2 regions of the Exiguobacterium sp. K1 genome follow, and region 1 is predicted to be linked to the other one. Evidence: riboswitches for the same ligand, from Rfam matches in the RefSeq annotation. Region 1 holds a riboswitch; the other holds the start of a gene.

What was found. A riboswitch is a leader RNA that binds a small molecule or an ion and turns the genes downstream of it on or off. The one in region 1 is predicted to bind S-adenosylmethionine.
Region 2: another riboswitch for S-adenosylmethionine. It lies ahead of N7U64_RS05420 (methionine ABC transporter ATP-binding protein); the one in region 1 lies ahead of mtnK (S-methyl-5-thioribose kinase).

The regions. Positions count from the first base shown of each region.
Region 1 is NZ_JAOTIT010000008.1:15,926-23,273, reverse strand. It holds gene N7U64_RS14120 (MBL fold metallo-hydrolase) at 1-636, opposite strand, end outside; gene N7U64_RS14115 (arsinothricin resistance N-acetyltransferase ArsN1 family A) at 705-1,214, opposite strand; gene N7U64_RS14110 (1,2-dihydroxy-3-keto-5-methylthiopentene dioxygenase) at 1,356-1,895, opposite strand; gene N7U64_RS14105 (methylthioribulose 1-phosphate dehydratase) at 1,911-2,534, opposite strand; gene N7U64_RS14100 (2-hydroxy-3-keto-5-methylthiopentenyl-1-phosphate phosphatase) at 2,531-3,190, opposite strand; gene N7U64_RS14095 (2,3-diketo-5-methylthiopentyl-1-phosphate enolase) at 3,187-4,377, opposite strand; SAM riboswitch class I at 4,458-4,559, opposite strand; SAM riboswitch class I at 4,767-4,869, shown strand; gene mtnK (S-methyl-5-thioribose kinase) at 4,948-6,117, shown strand; gene mtnA (S-methyl-5-thioribose-1-phosphate isomerase) at 6,114-7,160, shown strand; gene N7U64_RS14080 (sugar ABC transporter substrate-binding protein) at 7,180-7,348, shown strand, end outside.
Region 2 is NZ_JAOTIT010000002.1:13,085-20,432, forward strand. It holds gene N7U64_RS05405 (MDR family MFS transporter) at 1-1,174, opposite strand, end outside; gene N7U64_RS05410 (MetQ/NlpA family ABC transporter substrate-binding protein) at 1,248-2,081, opposite strand; gene N7U64_RS05415 (methionine ABC transporter permease) at 2,116-2,781, opposite strand; gene N7U64_RS05420 (methionine ABC transporter ATP-binding protein) at 2,778-3,800, opposite strand; SAM riboswitch class I at 3,881-3,986, opposite strand; gene N7U64_RS05425 (bifunctional cystathionine gamma-lyase/homocysteine desulfhydrase) at 4,046-5,212, opposite strand; gene N7U64_RS05430 (PLP-dependent cysteine synthase family protein) at 5,205-6,128, opposite strand; gene N7U64_RS05435 (S-ribosylhomocysteine lyase) at 6,125-6,589, opposite strand; gene N7U64_RS05440 (class I SAM-dependent methyltransferase) at 6,593-7,231, opposite strand.

The sequences.
Region 1 (7,348 bases):
AGAGACGATGATGGTCGCTTCAGCCGCCGCCTGATGAACAGCCAGCAAATCACGCTGGGACATCGTAATCGGTTCGCCGGTCAAAAATTGTGCCGCGCCGCTGTTGACGATGATGATGTCAGGCGCATGCTGCTCGATTGCCGTCTCAACTTCTTCACACCAAATCGTGTCACCGGCGATGTAAAGCGTCGGTTCGTCCGGGTGCGTCAAGACGAGACCGGAGACGGTGCCCATCCGTTGACCGATTTCCCCGACACCGTGCCGGCCTGACGTATGGTAAACGTGGATATCACCGAGCGCCAGTCCGTTTTCAAACGACGAGACGTTCGTGAATCCGGCTTCGCGGATTGTCGCCGCATCCGCCTGGTTTTGTGCATACAAGGGAATCTGTTTCGGAAGAATTTCTTTTGCTGTTTCATCAAAATGATCGGCATGGAGGTGGGTGACGAAAATCGCATCCGGATCAAGCAGTGTCGAGACATCAACGGGCAAGTCGACGAGCGGATTCGGAACGGCGTTCGGCGTCTCTCCGAACGGCGGAAGAGATCCTTTTTCACCGAGAAACGGATCGATCAAAAATACTTGATTGGCGTAGGTAACGACGAGTGTTGCATTACGAATCTGTTGAATATCCACGGGCAGTCTTCCTTTCGGATTGGGAATGTTTCACTGTTCGTTCATTTCCCATTCAGACGCCGTGTTAATCATATTTGATCGTCGATGGTTTTCGGGAGCAGTTTCTCCATCGCCAGGACGTCCACATAATATCCGTTGAGCATACCTTGTTCCTTAAACGTTCCGACAATCCGGAAGCCGGACCGGATGTACAGTTTTTGACCGATTTTGTTAAAGGGAAACGTAAACAGAATCAACTTATGGAAACCTTGTGTAATCGCGTGTTCTTCGATGACATGTAACAGCTGACGCCCGATACCCTGTCCGCGATGGGTCCGGGTGATGTAGACCGACAGTTCACCGACGGATTGATAGACGGGACGAGGGTTATAAGGGTCAAGTGAGATGAAGCCAAGAATCGTTGTTCCTTCATACGCCACAAAACCGGCATAACGGGGTGTCCGTTCCCGATACCAGTCTTCCATGAAAGACAATTCCTTCGTATCCGTTTCAAGCGTCGCGATCCGGTCTTCGATGCCTTCGTTATAGATGGCAAGGATGTCTTTTAAGTCGTCTTCCTTAACAGGGCGAATCATCATACACGTGACCTCCAGTTAAAATAAGTCTTTTCTTCATTATATAGGAGGAAGGGGAAACAAGCGGTATGTTTGTAGGATAGGAATGGGACCGAAAAAACAGACGGCCGGATGATCCGGACCGTCTGTCTTCAAAATGTTTTTTTAGTTTGCTGTTTCAATCGGATCCTTTTCGTAAATCGGAACCCAACCGTCCGTCGTCACAAAAATCCGGACCGCCACAACCTTTCGATCCTCTTGGAGCGTGAAGTAATGGCGTGTATTGACGGGAACGGAAATCAGGTCGCCGGGATTCAACTCAATGTTGTAATAGCCGACTTCATCATCCTGGATGGCAAAGATACCGTGCCCGCTGACGATAAACCGGACTTCGTCATCCGTGTGGTGATGCTCTTTTTGGAAGTTGACGAGCAACTCATCCAAGTTCGGTGTCGCGTCAGACAGGGAGATGATATCAGCCGTCTGGTAGCCGCGTCGTTCCGAAACATCGGTGATTTCCGGTTGAAATGTATCAAGAATCGTTTGTTTGTACGCATCCGTCAACGTATATGTGTCGACCAGTTCAGCCGGAAGCTTCGAGACATCCCATTGTTCATACAGGACACCACGTGAAGCGAGAAAAGCAGATACCTCGTTTTGATCCGTATACCGTTCGTTTGTTTTCTGGAAAAGTACTGTTGCCATTGTAAATTCCTCCTTTTAATAAATCGCCTGTCGGCACGCTTGCAGTTTTAAGGTGTAGCTGAACAAAAATTCAAAAGCTTCCAACTGTTTTTTGGCTTCAAAAGCAGTCGATGCCCAAACCGTGATGCCATGATTGCGAATCAAAACGGCGCCGCTTTCAGTCCGGATGTGTTTGGCAAAGTCGGCGGCAAGGGTCGGGATGTCGGCATGATTCGTGATGATCGGCACGATGACTTCCGCATCTTCTTCCCAGCGGCCGAGTGCTTTGATGATTTCCTGACCGCTGAATCGGATTTCCCCGCGGTCTCCGTACAGTTCCGAAATAACGTTGTTGTCGACGGTATGGACATGAAGCGAGCAGCCGGCTGTCGTCCGGTTAAACACTTCGACATGCAGCAACGTCTCGGCGGAAGGACGTCCGTTTTGCTCGTCGCCGATCAATTGACCGGTCGCGTCGACATGGACAAAATCGTCCGGCGTGTCCTGCCGTTTATCTTTCCCGCTTGCCGTCACAAGGAATTCCGTCGGACTGCTGTTTGTCCGAATAGCGAGGTTACCGCTTGTACCGGGAAACCAGTCCCGCGCTGCGAACTCCTGTTTGATGGCGCAGAGTTCTTCGTATCGTTTCAAAAAGGTCATGCGTACACCTCCGTTGTCTGCAGATGATCAACAATGTCGTAAAATGTTTCAAATGGTGTGTATGCAATCCCGTGCTGTTCGCACAGCGTAATCAGATAATCGCGGGCATAGACATGATCCGCTTGTTTCGCCAGTTCAAAATCCGTCACGGAGTCACCGATCGCGACGATAATATCGCCATCCTGCTTGAGCTTCCGGGCAATCGACGTTTTACAACACCCGCATTGATTGTTGCATGCTGCATCGCAAGTGTGCGGCCACTCAATACGAATCGTCTCCCCGCTGAAGTCACTGCCGTTGCAGTAAATCGCTTCATCTGTCAGTAACTCTTGAAGAATCGGTTGGACAAAAAAGTCGATTCCGCCGCTGACGATCGCAAAGTCAATCCCGTTTGATTTCGCAAAGGCGAGTAAGGTCTTAAAGCCGGGACGGATGACAGCCCGCTGTTCCAAAAAATCAATATAGTCCTGTTTGCGATCCGAGGGGAGCAACCGGAACATCTGTCCGACACCGGACTGGATGGACAATGATTGATCGAGGACACCTTTTTTCAACGGTTCAAACGCTGCCGGGGGAGCGAATTCTTTCATCAACGCAATGATGTTGTCGTGTTCGGTCACGGTCCCGTCAAAGTCACATAAAATCCGAATCGTCATTTCGTAATCCCCCAGGCGTCGAGTGCGACCCGAAGTTCTTCCTGCCGCGTTGCGGCACTCGTCAAAGATTCGCCGGCAAGTGCTGCGTCGAGGGCCTGGCGGAAAGCAAGCACACCGGCTGCCGCGCCCTGCGGATGACCGTGAACGCCGCCGCCGGCATTGATGACGGAATCGGTCCCGAAATCACGAACGAGCTGAGCGACGAGACCGGGATGAATGCCTGCCGAGGGAACCGGAAGAATCGTCTTTGTTTCTCCGATTCGCGTGGCTTCGACGGCAATTCCGCGCGCCAAGTCTTTGGCGAGGGCGACGTTCCCATAAGGCGACGGGAACAACGTCAAATCGGCACCGGCCAGCCGCGGTAACGTCCCCAGTAAAACAGGAGCTGCAATGCCGTATTCCGGGCTTGCGATTAAGGCTCCGCTTAAGGCCGGATGATTAAAGATTGGAACGGAAATGTCCGGATCAGCCGCTAATTCGCGCAGGACATCGAGTCCATATGTAAACGTATTGAGCAGGAAGGCAGTCGCACCGGCTTCAATCAAACGTTTCGCCTGATCCTTTAAGCCGAAGACGGGACCACTCAACGTAATCGCGTAAAGCGCCCGTTTGCCGGTTTTTTCATAATGGGCATTCAGGACTTCACGTCCGATCCGTGCCCGGTCGAGTGCCGGTGTTAACGGATTATCGTACAAGATTTCATCATCCTTGACGAGATCGATGCCGCCCGCAAGCTGCGCTTCGAGTTGTTCCCGTAAAAAGGTGAGGTCCCGGCCGATGACGCCCTTAAAAATGCTCATCAACAGAGGACGGTCGTGGACTTGAATCAACTGCCGGACGCCTTCGATGCCGAATTTGGCACCGGGGAAGTCAGTGGTGAATGAAGCCGGAAGCTGTAAATCCGTTAATTTGATTTGTCCGTCGAGCGACAGTTTGCCGAAGACGGTCGTTAAGATTGCTGCAAAGTCACGGGAGACGTTGTGTTCCGGATAACGGATTGTGATGTAGCCTTTCCCGTCGTGTTCTTCCGTATGGACGACTTGTCCTTTGAACGATTCAAGCTGCTGTTGCTCCAAATGATTTAAATCGGTCCACGAACCAACGGTCAAGCCGAGCGCGATTTGTTCTGCCCGTTTTGGTAACTGATCCGTCGTTCCGAGTTGGTATGTTGCGGTAATATACGTCATATCGACTGTCTCTCCCTTGTTGAAGAATACAAAAATGGTCCCTCGTCAATGACAAGAGACCATGAAAAATTGCGCGTGGACTCTTATCTGTCAGCGTAATAGCTGCAAGAATTAGCACCGTGCCAAGTGGTCGGTTGCTGCGACATCGTAGGGCTCGTCCCTCCGTCTGCTCTTGATAAGAATTGGATGAAATTGTGAAATCTAATTGCAATTTTTACATGAGATTCGTCACTTGTCAAACTATATTTTGAAAATTTATTTTTTTGAAAATACTTCTTCTATAGAGGGTTCCGTTTTTGAAGCTGTTTCACTAAAAAATGGAATTGACAGACCCCCAGGAACGCACGTAGTATTCAAATCAACATCAATCACACGACAACTACATATGACTCTTATCGTGAGTTGGCAGAGGGAATTGGCCCGAAGACGCCGCAGCAACCGACCATCCGGCACGGTGCTACATCCAACAGACATTCGTCTGAGAGATAAGAGGACGGAATATTCTACCGCGCCTCTTTTCTTTGACGAAAAGAGGCGTTTTTTCGTGTGATCACCAAGGAGGAAAACAGAATGGGATATCAAGCATTTACAGTACAGGACGCGATTGAACGGGTCCGGACACTCGGATTGATCGGCAATGAACCGGTGACGGCAGAGGAAATCGGAGATGGAAATTTAAATCTCGTTTTCCGGATTCAGGCAGGGGAAAAACGGCTGATTTTAAAGCAGGCGTTACCTTATGCAAAAGTCGTCGGGGAAAGCTGGCCGCTGTCGCTCGAACGGGCCTGGATTGAACAATCGGCCTTAAAAGAATTCGCGAAAGTCGCCGTTCCGTTTGTCCCGCATGTCTACCATGCGAGCAAAGAAGAAGCGTTCACGGTGATGGAAGACTTGTCACATCTGACAATCGTCCGGGGCGGACTGCTTGAAGGGGAAAAGTATCCGTTGCTCGCGGAACACATCGGTTCGTATTTGGCGCGGACACTGTTTTATACGTCGGATTTTGCCGTCGGACCGGTCGCGAAAAAACAGATTGCCCGTCAGTACTACAATCCGGATCTGTGCGATATCACGGAAAAACTAATCTTCACGGATCCGTTTTATGATGCAGAAACGAATGCGATTGAAGCAGGTCTCGAAGCGGAAGTTGACCGGATTTGGAACGACGCGGAACTGAAACGGGAAGTCGCGAAGCTTGAAGCCTTGTTCATCACGAAGGGCGACGCATTGTTGCACGGCGACTTACATACAGGCAGTATTTTTGCCTCGGCGGAAGAAACGAAAGTCATCGATCCCGAATTTGCGTTTTATGGACCGTTCGGATTTGATGTCGGTCAATTTATCGCACATCTGTTTTTTGCCGCGTATCCGGACTATGACCGGTTGCGGGATGAGCGGATCAAGGATATCGATACATTCTGGCTGACGTTTGCTTCGACGTTCAAAGCGTTATGGGAACGGGAAGCGGTCGAGCCGTTCCGGACGGCAGACGGACTGGTCGATGATGTTCTTAGCACGATTTTACAGGACGCACTCGGATTTGCCGGTTGTGAACTGATTCGCCGGACGATTGGATTGGCATTAGTTGCAGACTTGGAGCAAATTTCGGATTCGACCGTTCGCCTTGAACGAAAACGCCATGCATTGCGGCTTGGTGCTGCTTTGATTAAACGCCGGACGGAATGCAAGACGTTTACCGATCTGCGGAATTTTGACGTGACGGAGGAACTCAGCCGATGAGCCAATTCGTTCAGAGCATCATCTATGAAAACCGGACGGTGACAATTTTGGATCAGACCCGTCTTCCGGAAGAAGAACATTATGAAATCATCCATGACTTGGCGCAGGCGATTGACGCCATCAAACAATTGCGAGTTCGTGGTGCACCGGCCATCAGTCTGTTCGGCGGATTCGTCCTAGTTCAGGAAGCGTTTCGGACGACAGGGACGCTGGCTGAAGCAAAACAGGAGTTGTTGGAGGTGTCGGCACAATTACTCGCGACCCGTCCGACGGCCGTCAATCTGCGAAATGTCCTCGATGAGCTGAATCAGCTGATTGTTTCCGCTACGACGCTGAAAGAACTGCCGGTACGTCTCGAACAAAAGGCACTGGAACTTTATCAGACGGATGCCAAAACATCCCGTCAAATCGGGGTTCATGCACTGGAATTGTTCGAGTCCGGTGACCGGGTACTAACGATTTGTAATGCCGGATCAATTGCGACGGCAGCTTACGGAACGGCGCTCGCTCCGTTTTATCTTGCCAAGGAGCAAGGCATCCCGTTATCCGTCTATGCGTCGGAAACACGGCCTTTGTTGCAGGGTGCACGTTTGACGACATGGGAGTTGCAACGGGCAGGGATTGACGTCACCTTGATCACGGACAATATGGTCGCGCATACGATCAAGGAAAAGCAGATCACCGCCATCATCGTCGGAGCAGACCGGATTACCCGGAACGGGGATACGGCCAATAAAATCGGGACGTTTCAGCTGGCATTACTCGCACGTGCCTTCGGAATTCCGTTTTACGTCGCCGCACCGCTGTCGACGTTTGACTTTACAAGTCTGTCAGGAGATGAGATCGAGATTGAAGAACGCGACGCCCGTGAAGTGACACAGCTTGCCGGAAAAGCGACGGCACCGGAAGACGTATCGGTCTTTAATCCGGCGTTTGACGTGACGCCGCATGACCTTATCACCGCCATCATTACGGAGCTCGGAGTCATTGAACACCCGGATGTGGAGACAATCAAACAGACAATCGGACAACATACACACTAAACAGACAGGAGAGATCGAGATGAAGAAATTAGCATTGGCTGTACTGGCACCAGCGGTCTTACTGGCTGCTTGCGCGAACAGTGAAGCAACACCGGTGAAAAAAATCAGCGGTGTACCGGAAGGGGTTCAGGGTGATGTCAAGATTGCCGTTATCCGTAACCTTGCTTCCGACGACCATACAAAACAGT
Region 2 (7,348 bases), on a different contig from region 1:
GCTGTGACAGTAAGAGCAGTGGTATTCCGAGAACTGTCAAGAGGGCTAAAATACCGAAAATCGGCAACGGACGTTCCGGTCCAAAATAAAGTAACAATTGTCCGCCGATGACCGGTCCGACCGATTGACCAATCGACGTCAAGCCCATCGCACCGAAATAACTTCCCCGTAATTCCGGTGTCGCAAAGCTGTCCGTCAAAATGTCCGTCATCGTAAACATCATCACTTCCCCGCATGTGAAGATGAACATCGCACCGATCATCAGCCAGACCGTGCCGGCCGTTCCCATGACGAATAATCCGACGGCAACGGTCGCAATCCCGACCGTGATCGAGACGAGCGGTGACGTCTTGACACCGAACTTCATGATCGGGTACTGGACGACGAGGACGGTGATCGCGTTAATCGTAATCAATAAGGCGAACAGACTCGTTCCCCCGGACAATAAGGTCGTCGTCGTCAAAAACTGAGGCAACGTCGAGTTGAACTGACTGTATCCGAAGACACCAAAGATGATACCGGCGAGCGCAAACGTAAAGGCGACATCGGTTTTCAGCAACCGGACCGTCGCTCCGAACGACACCTTTTTCCCGCCGTGGCTTTCCGTAATCGGATGACGTCGGAACAGGATGAAAATCGCGACGCCGTAGCCGAAGTAAACGAACGCCGTAATATAGAAGGTAATCGACGTATTGCCCGCACTGAGTAGTAAGGCAATCCCCGGTCCGATCGCCGCTGCGATATTGATGCACGTATAACGGATATTAAAGACGAACAACCGGTTTTCTTCCTCCGTCGTATCACTGATCAATGCCCGGGCAGATGGTTCGAAGATGGACCGGAAAATGCCGTTTAAGGCACTCAGGATGAAGAATGCCCAAAAGGTCTCGACTTGAGCCAGTCCGATGAAGACAAGCACAAAACCGAACGTTCCGCTAAGCATCATCGTTCGGCGGCCGTAGCGGTCGGATAATGTCCCGCCGACGAAACTCATGACGAGACTCGCGATGGCTGAAATACTGAGAATCCAGCCGACGTCGACCGGACTGAATTTCAGGACGACCGATAAGTAAATCGCAAAAAACGGCATGGTGATGAAAGTCCCGAGCCGGGCAAAAAACGTCCCGAGCAAAACACCGACCGTCAATGGATGAAGCTGTTTCAAACGTTGCATGAAAATCCCCCTTTCGCACAAAAAAATAATGCATCCTTCCATTATATAGGAAGAATGCATTGAAGGAAGCAACTTATTTGCTGACCGGTACGACCGCACCTTTGTATTCTTTTGTAATCCAGTCCTGGTTCTTTTTCTCGTGGAGAATATCGAGCAATGTCGTGACGCGTTTGTCTTTTTCATCGCCATCACGTGTGACGATGATGTTGACGTATGGTGAAGACTCGTCTTCCAGGGCAATCGTATCTTTCAACGGGTTCAACCCGTTGTCAATCGCATAGTTCGTGTTGATGAGGACCGCGTCGCCTTCGTTGTTTTTGTAAGCTTGCGGTAAGAGTGACGCTTCGATGTTTGTTTTGAACTTGATGTTTTTCGGGTTTTCTGCGATGTCTTTGAGCTGTGCATCGGTTGTTTTACCGTCTTTCAACTTGATCAGCCCTTCGTTTTGAAGGAACGTCAAGACACGTCCGCGTTCAGCGACGTTTGAGCTCGTTAAGATCGTTGCACCTTTTGGCAGTTCATCCAAAGACTTGTATTTTTTAGAGTAGACACCGAGCGGTTCGACGTGAACGCCGCCGGCACTCGCGAATTTATAGTCTTTGTTTTCTTTTTCCTGTTGCTCCAGGTACGGCACGTGTTGGAAATAGTTCGCATCGATTTCTTTTTCAGCAAGTGCTTTGTTCGGCAGGACGTAATCCTGGAACTTTTTGATTTCGAGTTTATAGCCTTTTGCTTCATATTCTTTTTGGACGTGCTCGAGAATTTCAGCATGGGGAACGTTTGACGCTCCGATGACGAGTGTTTTTGAATCGCTGCTGCCTGATGAAGATTCTTCTCCACATGCTGCAAGACTGACTGCTAAGACCGATACGGCTGCTGTGCCTACGAATTTTTTCCAAAGTTTCATGAATGATTCCTCCCAAGGTTAAATAAAATAGGTGTTACCGTTTATCGATGGCTTTGACAAGCAGGTCACCGATAATTTGAATGATGAAGACGATGACAAGAATCAACAGTGTCGCGATGACCGTGATGTTATTTTGTGAACGCTGGAATCCTTCGATGAAGGCCATGTCCCCCAGTCCACCACCACCGGCTAACCCGGCCATTGCCGTGTAACCGACGAGTGCGACAAGCGTAACGGTGATTCCTGAGACGATTGCCGGCAAGGCTTCCGGAATCAGGACTTTATAGATGATTTGAAACTTCGTTGCTCCCATCGATTCAGCCGCCTCAATGACACCCTTATCGACTTCACGAAGTGCCAGTTCGACCATCCGACCGTAAAACGGTGCTGCACCGAGAATTAACGCAGGTAATGCAGCCGTTGGTCCTAAGAATGATCCGACGATGATTTTCGTGATCGGGATCAACAGAATCAATAGAATGATAAACGGGATCGAGCGGAAGATATTGACTAAAAAGCTGAGCACGGAATATAGTGTCCGGTTTTTAAACAACAATTCTTCGTTCGTCGCATATAACAACAGACCAATTGCCAATCCAAGGACAAACGTTGCGAGCCCTGCAACGGCCGTCATATAAACGGTGCTGCCGGTTGCTTCCCAGACCATATCCCAATCCACATCTGCAAAAAATGTACTCATCGGTGATCCACCTCCACTTCAACGTCACTCGCTTGAAGTTTGGCGATGACCGCTTGTGCTTCCTCTTCCGAACCGAGCAACTGAATGAACAGCGTTCCGAGTGCTCCGTCCTGCGTCTGTCCGACGTTTCCGCCGATGATATTGAATAATAAGTTCGAATCTTTCATGACTTCGGCAAGGATCGGACTTTCCGCCGTCGAACCGACAAACGTCAGCTGGACGATTTTCCCGGTCGGATAGCGCTCGCGTAATTTCGCAAACGTCAATTCGTTTTCAGACGGTGACGTCAATTGTTTGACGAACTCTTTTGTCATCGCCTGTTTCGGGTGACGGAATACTTCAGCAACCGGTCCCTGTTCGACGATTTTCCCGGCTTCCATGACGGCGACCCGGTGACAGATTTTTTGAATGACATGCATCTCGTGTGTGATCAAGACGATGGTCAGTTTTAATTTTTTGTTGATGTCGACCAACAACTCGAGGATCGAGTCGGTCGTTTTCGGATCCAGCGCACTTGTCGCTTCGTCACAGAGTAAGACGTCCGGATTGGATGCCAGTGCCCGGGCAATCCCGACCCGTTGTTTTTGTCCACCTGACAGTTGCGACGGATACGCGCCTTCACGTCCGTCGAGTCCGACGAGCTGAATCAGTTCGGCAACCCGTTCTTTACGACGGGCTTTCGGATAACCGCCGAGCTCAAGCGGGAACATGATGTTTTCTTCGACTGTCCGTGACCAAAGCAGATTAAAGTGTTGGAACACCATCGAGACGTTTTTACGGACGCCCCGTAATTCTTTTGGTTTGAGCGTCGTCATTTCGACACCATCGATTTGAATCGAGCCGCTCGTCGGTGCCTCAAGCATGTTCAGCAAACGAATCAGTGTTGATTTCCCTGCCCCTGAATAACCGATTATTCCAAAAATTTCACCGCGCTCGATTGACAAGTCGACATTGACGACGGCTTCAACCGATCCGCGCTTCGAGCGATAAATCTTTCCTACATCCTGTAAGCGAATCAATACGGTCCCTCCTAAACATAAAAAAAGTGCGCACGTTTTAGAGCAAACGCGCGCACTTTTTCAGTACACAAAACCATTTGCTCTCATCTTGCAGACAATCGTCTGCTGGAATTAGCACCACTTCGGAATAAATTCCGCGGTTGCCGGGTTTCATCGGGCCAGTCCCTCCACCACTCTCGATAAGAGTTATCGGTATTTAGTTATTTTTAATATAATCTGAATATTAGCAGGGGTTATTTTGCTTGTCAAACAGTTTTTTCTGAAACCGGTTGAAGCAGACTGAAAGCACGTGCCAAATCTTCTTTCAAGTCTTCCGCGTCCTCAAGACCGACCGAGATCCGAACGAGACCATCCGTAATTCCGAGTTCTGCGCGACGCTCTGCCGGAATCGACGCATGCGTCATCCGTGCCGGAACGGAAATCAAACTCTCGACCGCTCCAAGACTTTCAGCCAATGTGAAGAAATGTGTCGCTTCGACGAGTTTCTCCGCATTTTCTGCTGAACCGACATCAAAACTGATCATTCCGCCGAAACCGGTCGCCTGTTTCTGTTGTGTCGCGTGACCCGGATGTGATGCCAGTCCCGGATAGAAGATGTTTGAAACGACGTCCTGTTCCTGTAAGAACTGAACGAGATCGTGTGATGTTTCTTCGATTGCATCCATCCGGATACCAAGCGTCCGTAATCCACGGACGAGCAGGAAGCTGTCCTGCGGTCCAAGAATACCGCCGGTCGAGTTCTGGATGAAGTGAAGATCTTCTCCGAGCTCGTCGCTGTTGACGACGACAAGTCCGGCGACGACGTCCGAATGACCGCCGATGTATTTTGTCGCGCTGTGCAGCACGATATCTGCGCCGAGTGCGAGTGGTTGTTGCAAGTAAGGTGTCGCGAATGTGTTATCGACGACGAGTTTCAAGTTGTTGCGTTTCGCGATCTCAGCAACTGCTGCGATATCTGTCACTTTCAACAACGGGTTCGTCGGTGTTTCGACATACAGCATCTTCGTGTTGTCTTGCACCGCAGCTTCCGTCGCCGCGAGATCCGTCGTATCGACGAACGTCACTTGGATGTTGAACTTCGGTAAGACACGCTGCATCAAACGGAATGTCCCGCCGTAGACGTCATCGGTCATGACGATGTGGTCACCTGATTCGAGCAGGTTAAAGACAGCGTGAATCGCTGCCATCCCTGATCCGAAGGCAAAACCGCGTGCACCGCCTTCAAGATCGGCAATCAGACGTTCGATGCTCGTCCGTGTCGGGTTCGCTGTCCGGGAATACTCATATCCTTCTTTTAACTGACCGATTTTTTCCTGTTTGTATGTGCTTGTTTGATAAATCGGGGGTGTAACGGCACCTGTTGCTCGATCGACGCCTGTTCCTCCATGAATCAATGCTGTCTTTTTACGCATGTGTCTCGTCCACCTTTTCAAAGATTTGTTGGCTTAAATACCGTTCGGCACTGTCCGCGAAGACGGTGACGATGGTACTGCCTGGAAAACGATGTGCCAGATCAAGTGCTGCCACGAGTGCCGCGCCGGCCGAACTGCCGACGAGCAATCCTTCACGGGCCGCTAGCTCATGGACTTTCGTAAAAGCGTCATGATCGGAAATCGTATGAATTTCATCCACTAAGTCACGGGAAACGAGACTTGGCCATTTGGCCGTCCCGATGCCTTCCGTCTTATGCGGTCCGGCTGGTCCCCCGTTGAGGACTGAGCCTTCCGGTTCAACGATTGCACCTTTTGTCCCGAGACGTTCTTTTAAATACGCCGCTGTTCCGGCAAACGTTCCACCTGATCCACATCCCGCAACGAACCAATCAATCTGATCCAGCTCCGCCATCAGCTCAGGACCAAGTGTCCGCTGATACGTAACCGGATTTTCTTCGTTTTCGAATTGAAGCGGAACATAGCTGTTTGGAATCGTTTGTCCGAGTTCTTTGGCTTTATCGATCGCACCTTGCATATCGAGCTCAGTCGGTGTGTTGACGACAGTCGCGCCGAGTGCCCGCATCAACGTCTGTTTCTCCTGGCTGAATTTTTCCGGAACGACACAGATGACTTGAAGGTCATATTTTTTAGCGGCGAGCGCCAAACCGATGCCGGTGTTGCCGGCAGTCGGTTCGATGATCGTTCCGCCTCGTGTCACATATCCTTGTTCGATCGCGGCATCAACGAGTTGAATGCCCAGGCGGTCTTTGACGCTGCCCCCAGGGTTCATCCATTCGAGCTTCGCCAAAATCCGCGTACCAGCAGGCAAATCGAATGAAGTAATCTCGTAGAGCGGCGTATTTCCGACGAGGTCGCGGACTGATTTCGCGATCATCCGAAGACGATGTCCCATTCATCACGACCGGCAAGCATTTTCTCGGCATAGTGCTTCGCTCCTTTAAGGTCGTGGGCGCTTGCGAATCCGCATTGGACTTCGTTTTGCGCTGGAATTTCTTCTGCTGCTAAGACGTCTTTTAATGTTTTCTCAACGAGTTCGCTCATTTTTTCGACCGAATCGAAGTTCATCATCGCCATGTAGAAACCTGTTTGGCATCCCATCGGCGATACATCGATGACGTCATCCGAGTAGTTGCGGATGTTTTCAGCGAGTAAGTGCTCGAGTGTGTGCATCGCACGCATCGGCATTTGTTCCACGTTCGGTTGTGTGAAGCGGATGTCGTATTTGACGACTTGATCGACTTTACCGTCTTTGTAACCGGCGACGCGGATATATGGTGCTTTGACTTTCGTATGATCCAGGTTAAAGCTTTCTACGTTCATTTTTTTGAGTGTCATGATTTATTCCCCCATTTTCTCGGCTTCTACGAGCCAGACGAAGTGATTATATTGTGTAAATGAAACATCAAAACCGCGCGATGCAAAAATCTGTTCCATGACCGGAATCAATGGATAAAACTCACGTTCCAAATCTTCTGCGAGTCCGTTAAATCCTTGGGCTTTCGCTTCAGCAATCGTCTGCAAACGCGCTTCTTCCGACACGAACATCGTATCGGCGTAAACGATTTTTCCGTCGTGTGGTAAAATCGCAGCCATCAAATCAACGGCTTCTCCCTTTTCCTCATCCGTCAGATGATGAAACGCATAGGTCGAAACAAAACTTTTCGCATCATCTGCCGTAAACGACAGGAAGTGTCCGTCCTGCACCGGAAGTTCCGGAATCTTATTGATGAGGATATCCCGCATCTCCGGACTCGGTTCGACGGCAAGAACCTCTTCGTGCCGATCGAGCAGCCGTTGCGTCAGGTTACCGGTTCCGGCACCGAACTCAACGACCGGCGAGACAGCTTTCGTTGCAACTGTATCTAATATTTCTTCATAACGACGAAAGACTTCTTTGTACTCCGGATCATGCCCCGTTACTGTGTCGTCGTATGTTGACGCCCACTCTGTAAAAACATCCATAAAACGTACTGTCATGCCTGTTCGTCCTCCGTATCTCTCTTTTAATTCCGACTAATCGGATATGAATTAAAGTAATTTACCTTAATCGCATTGTAGCAGGGAGATTTCCGAATGGCAAGGCGACTGCTTTAA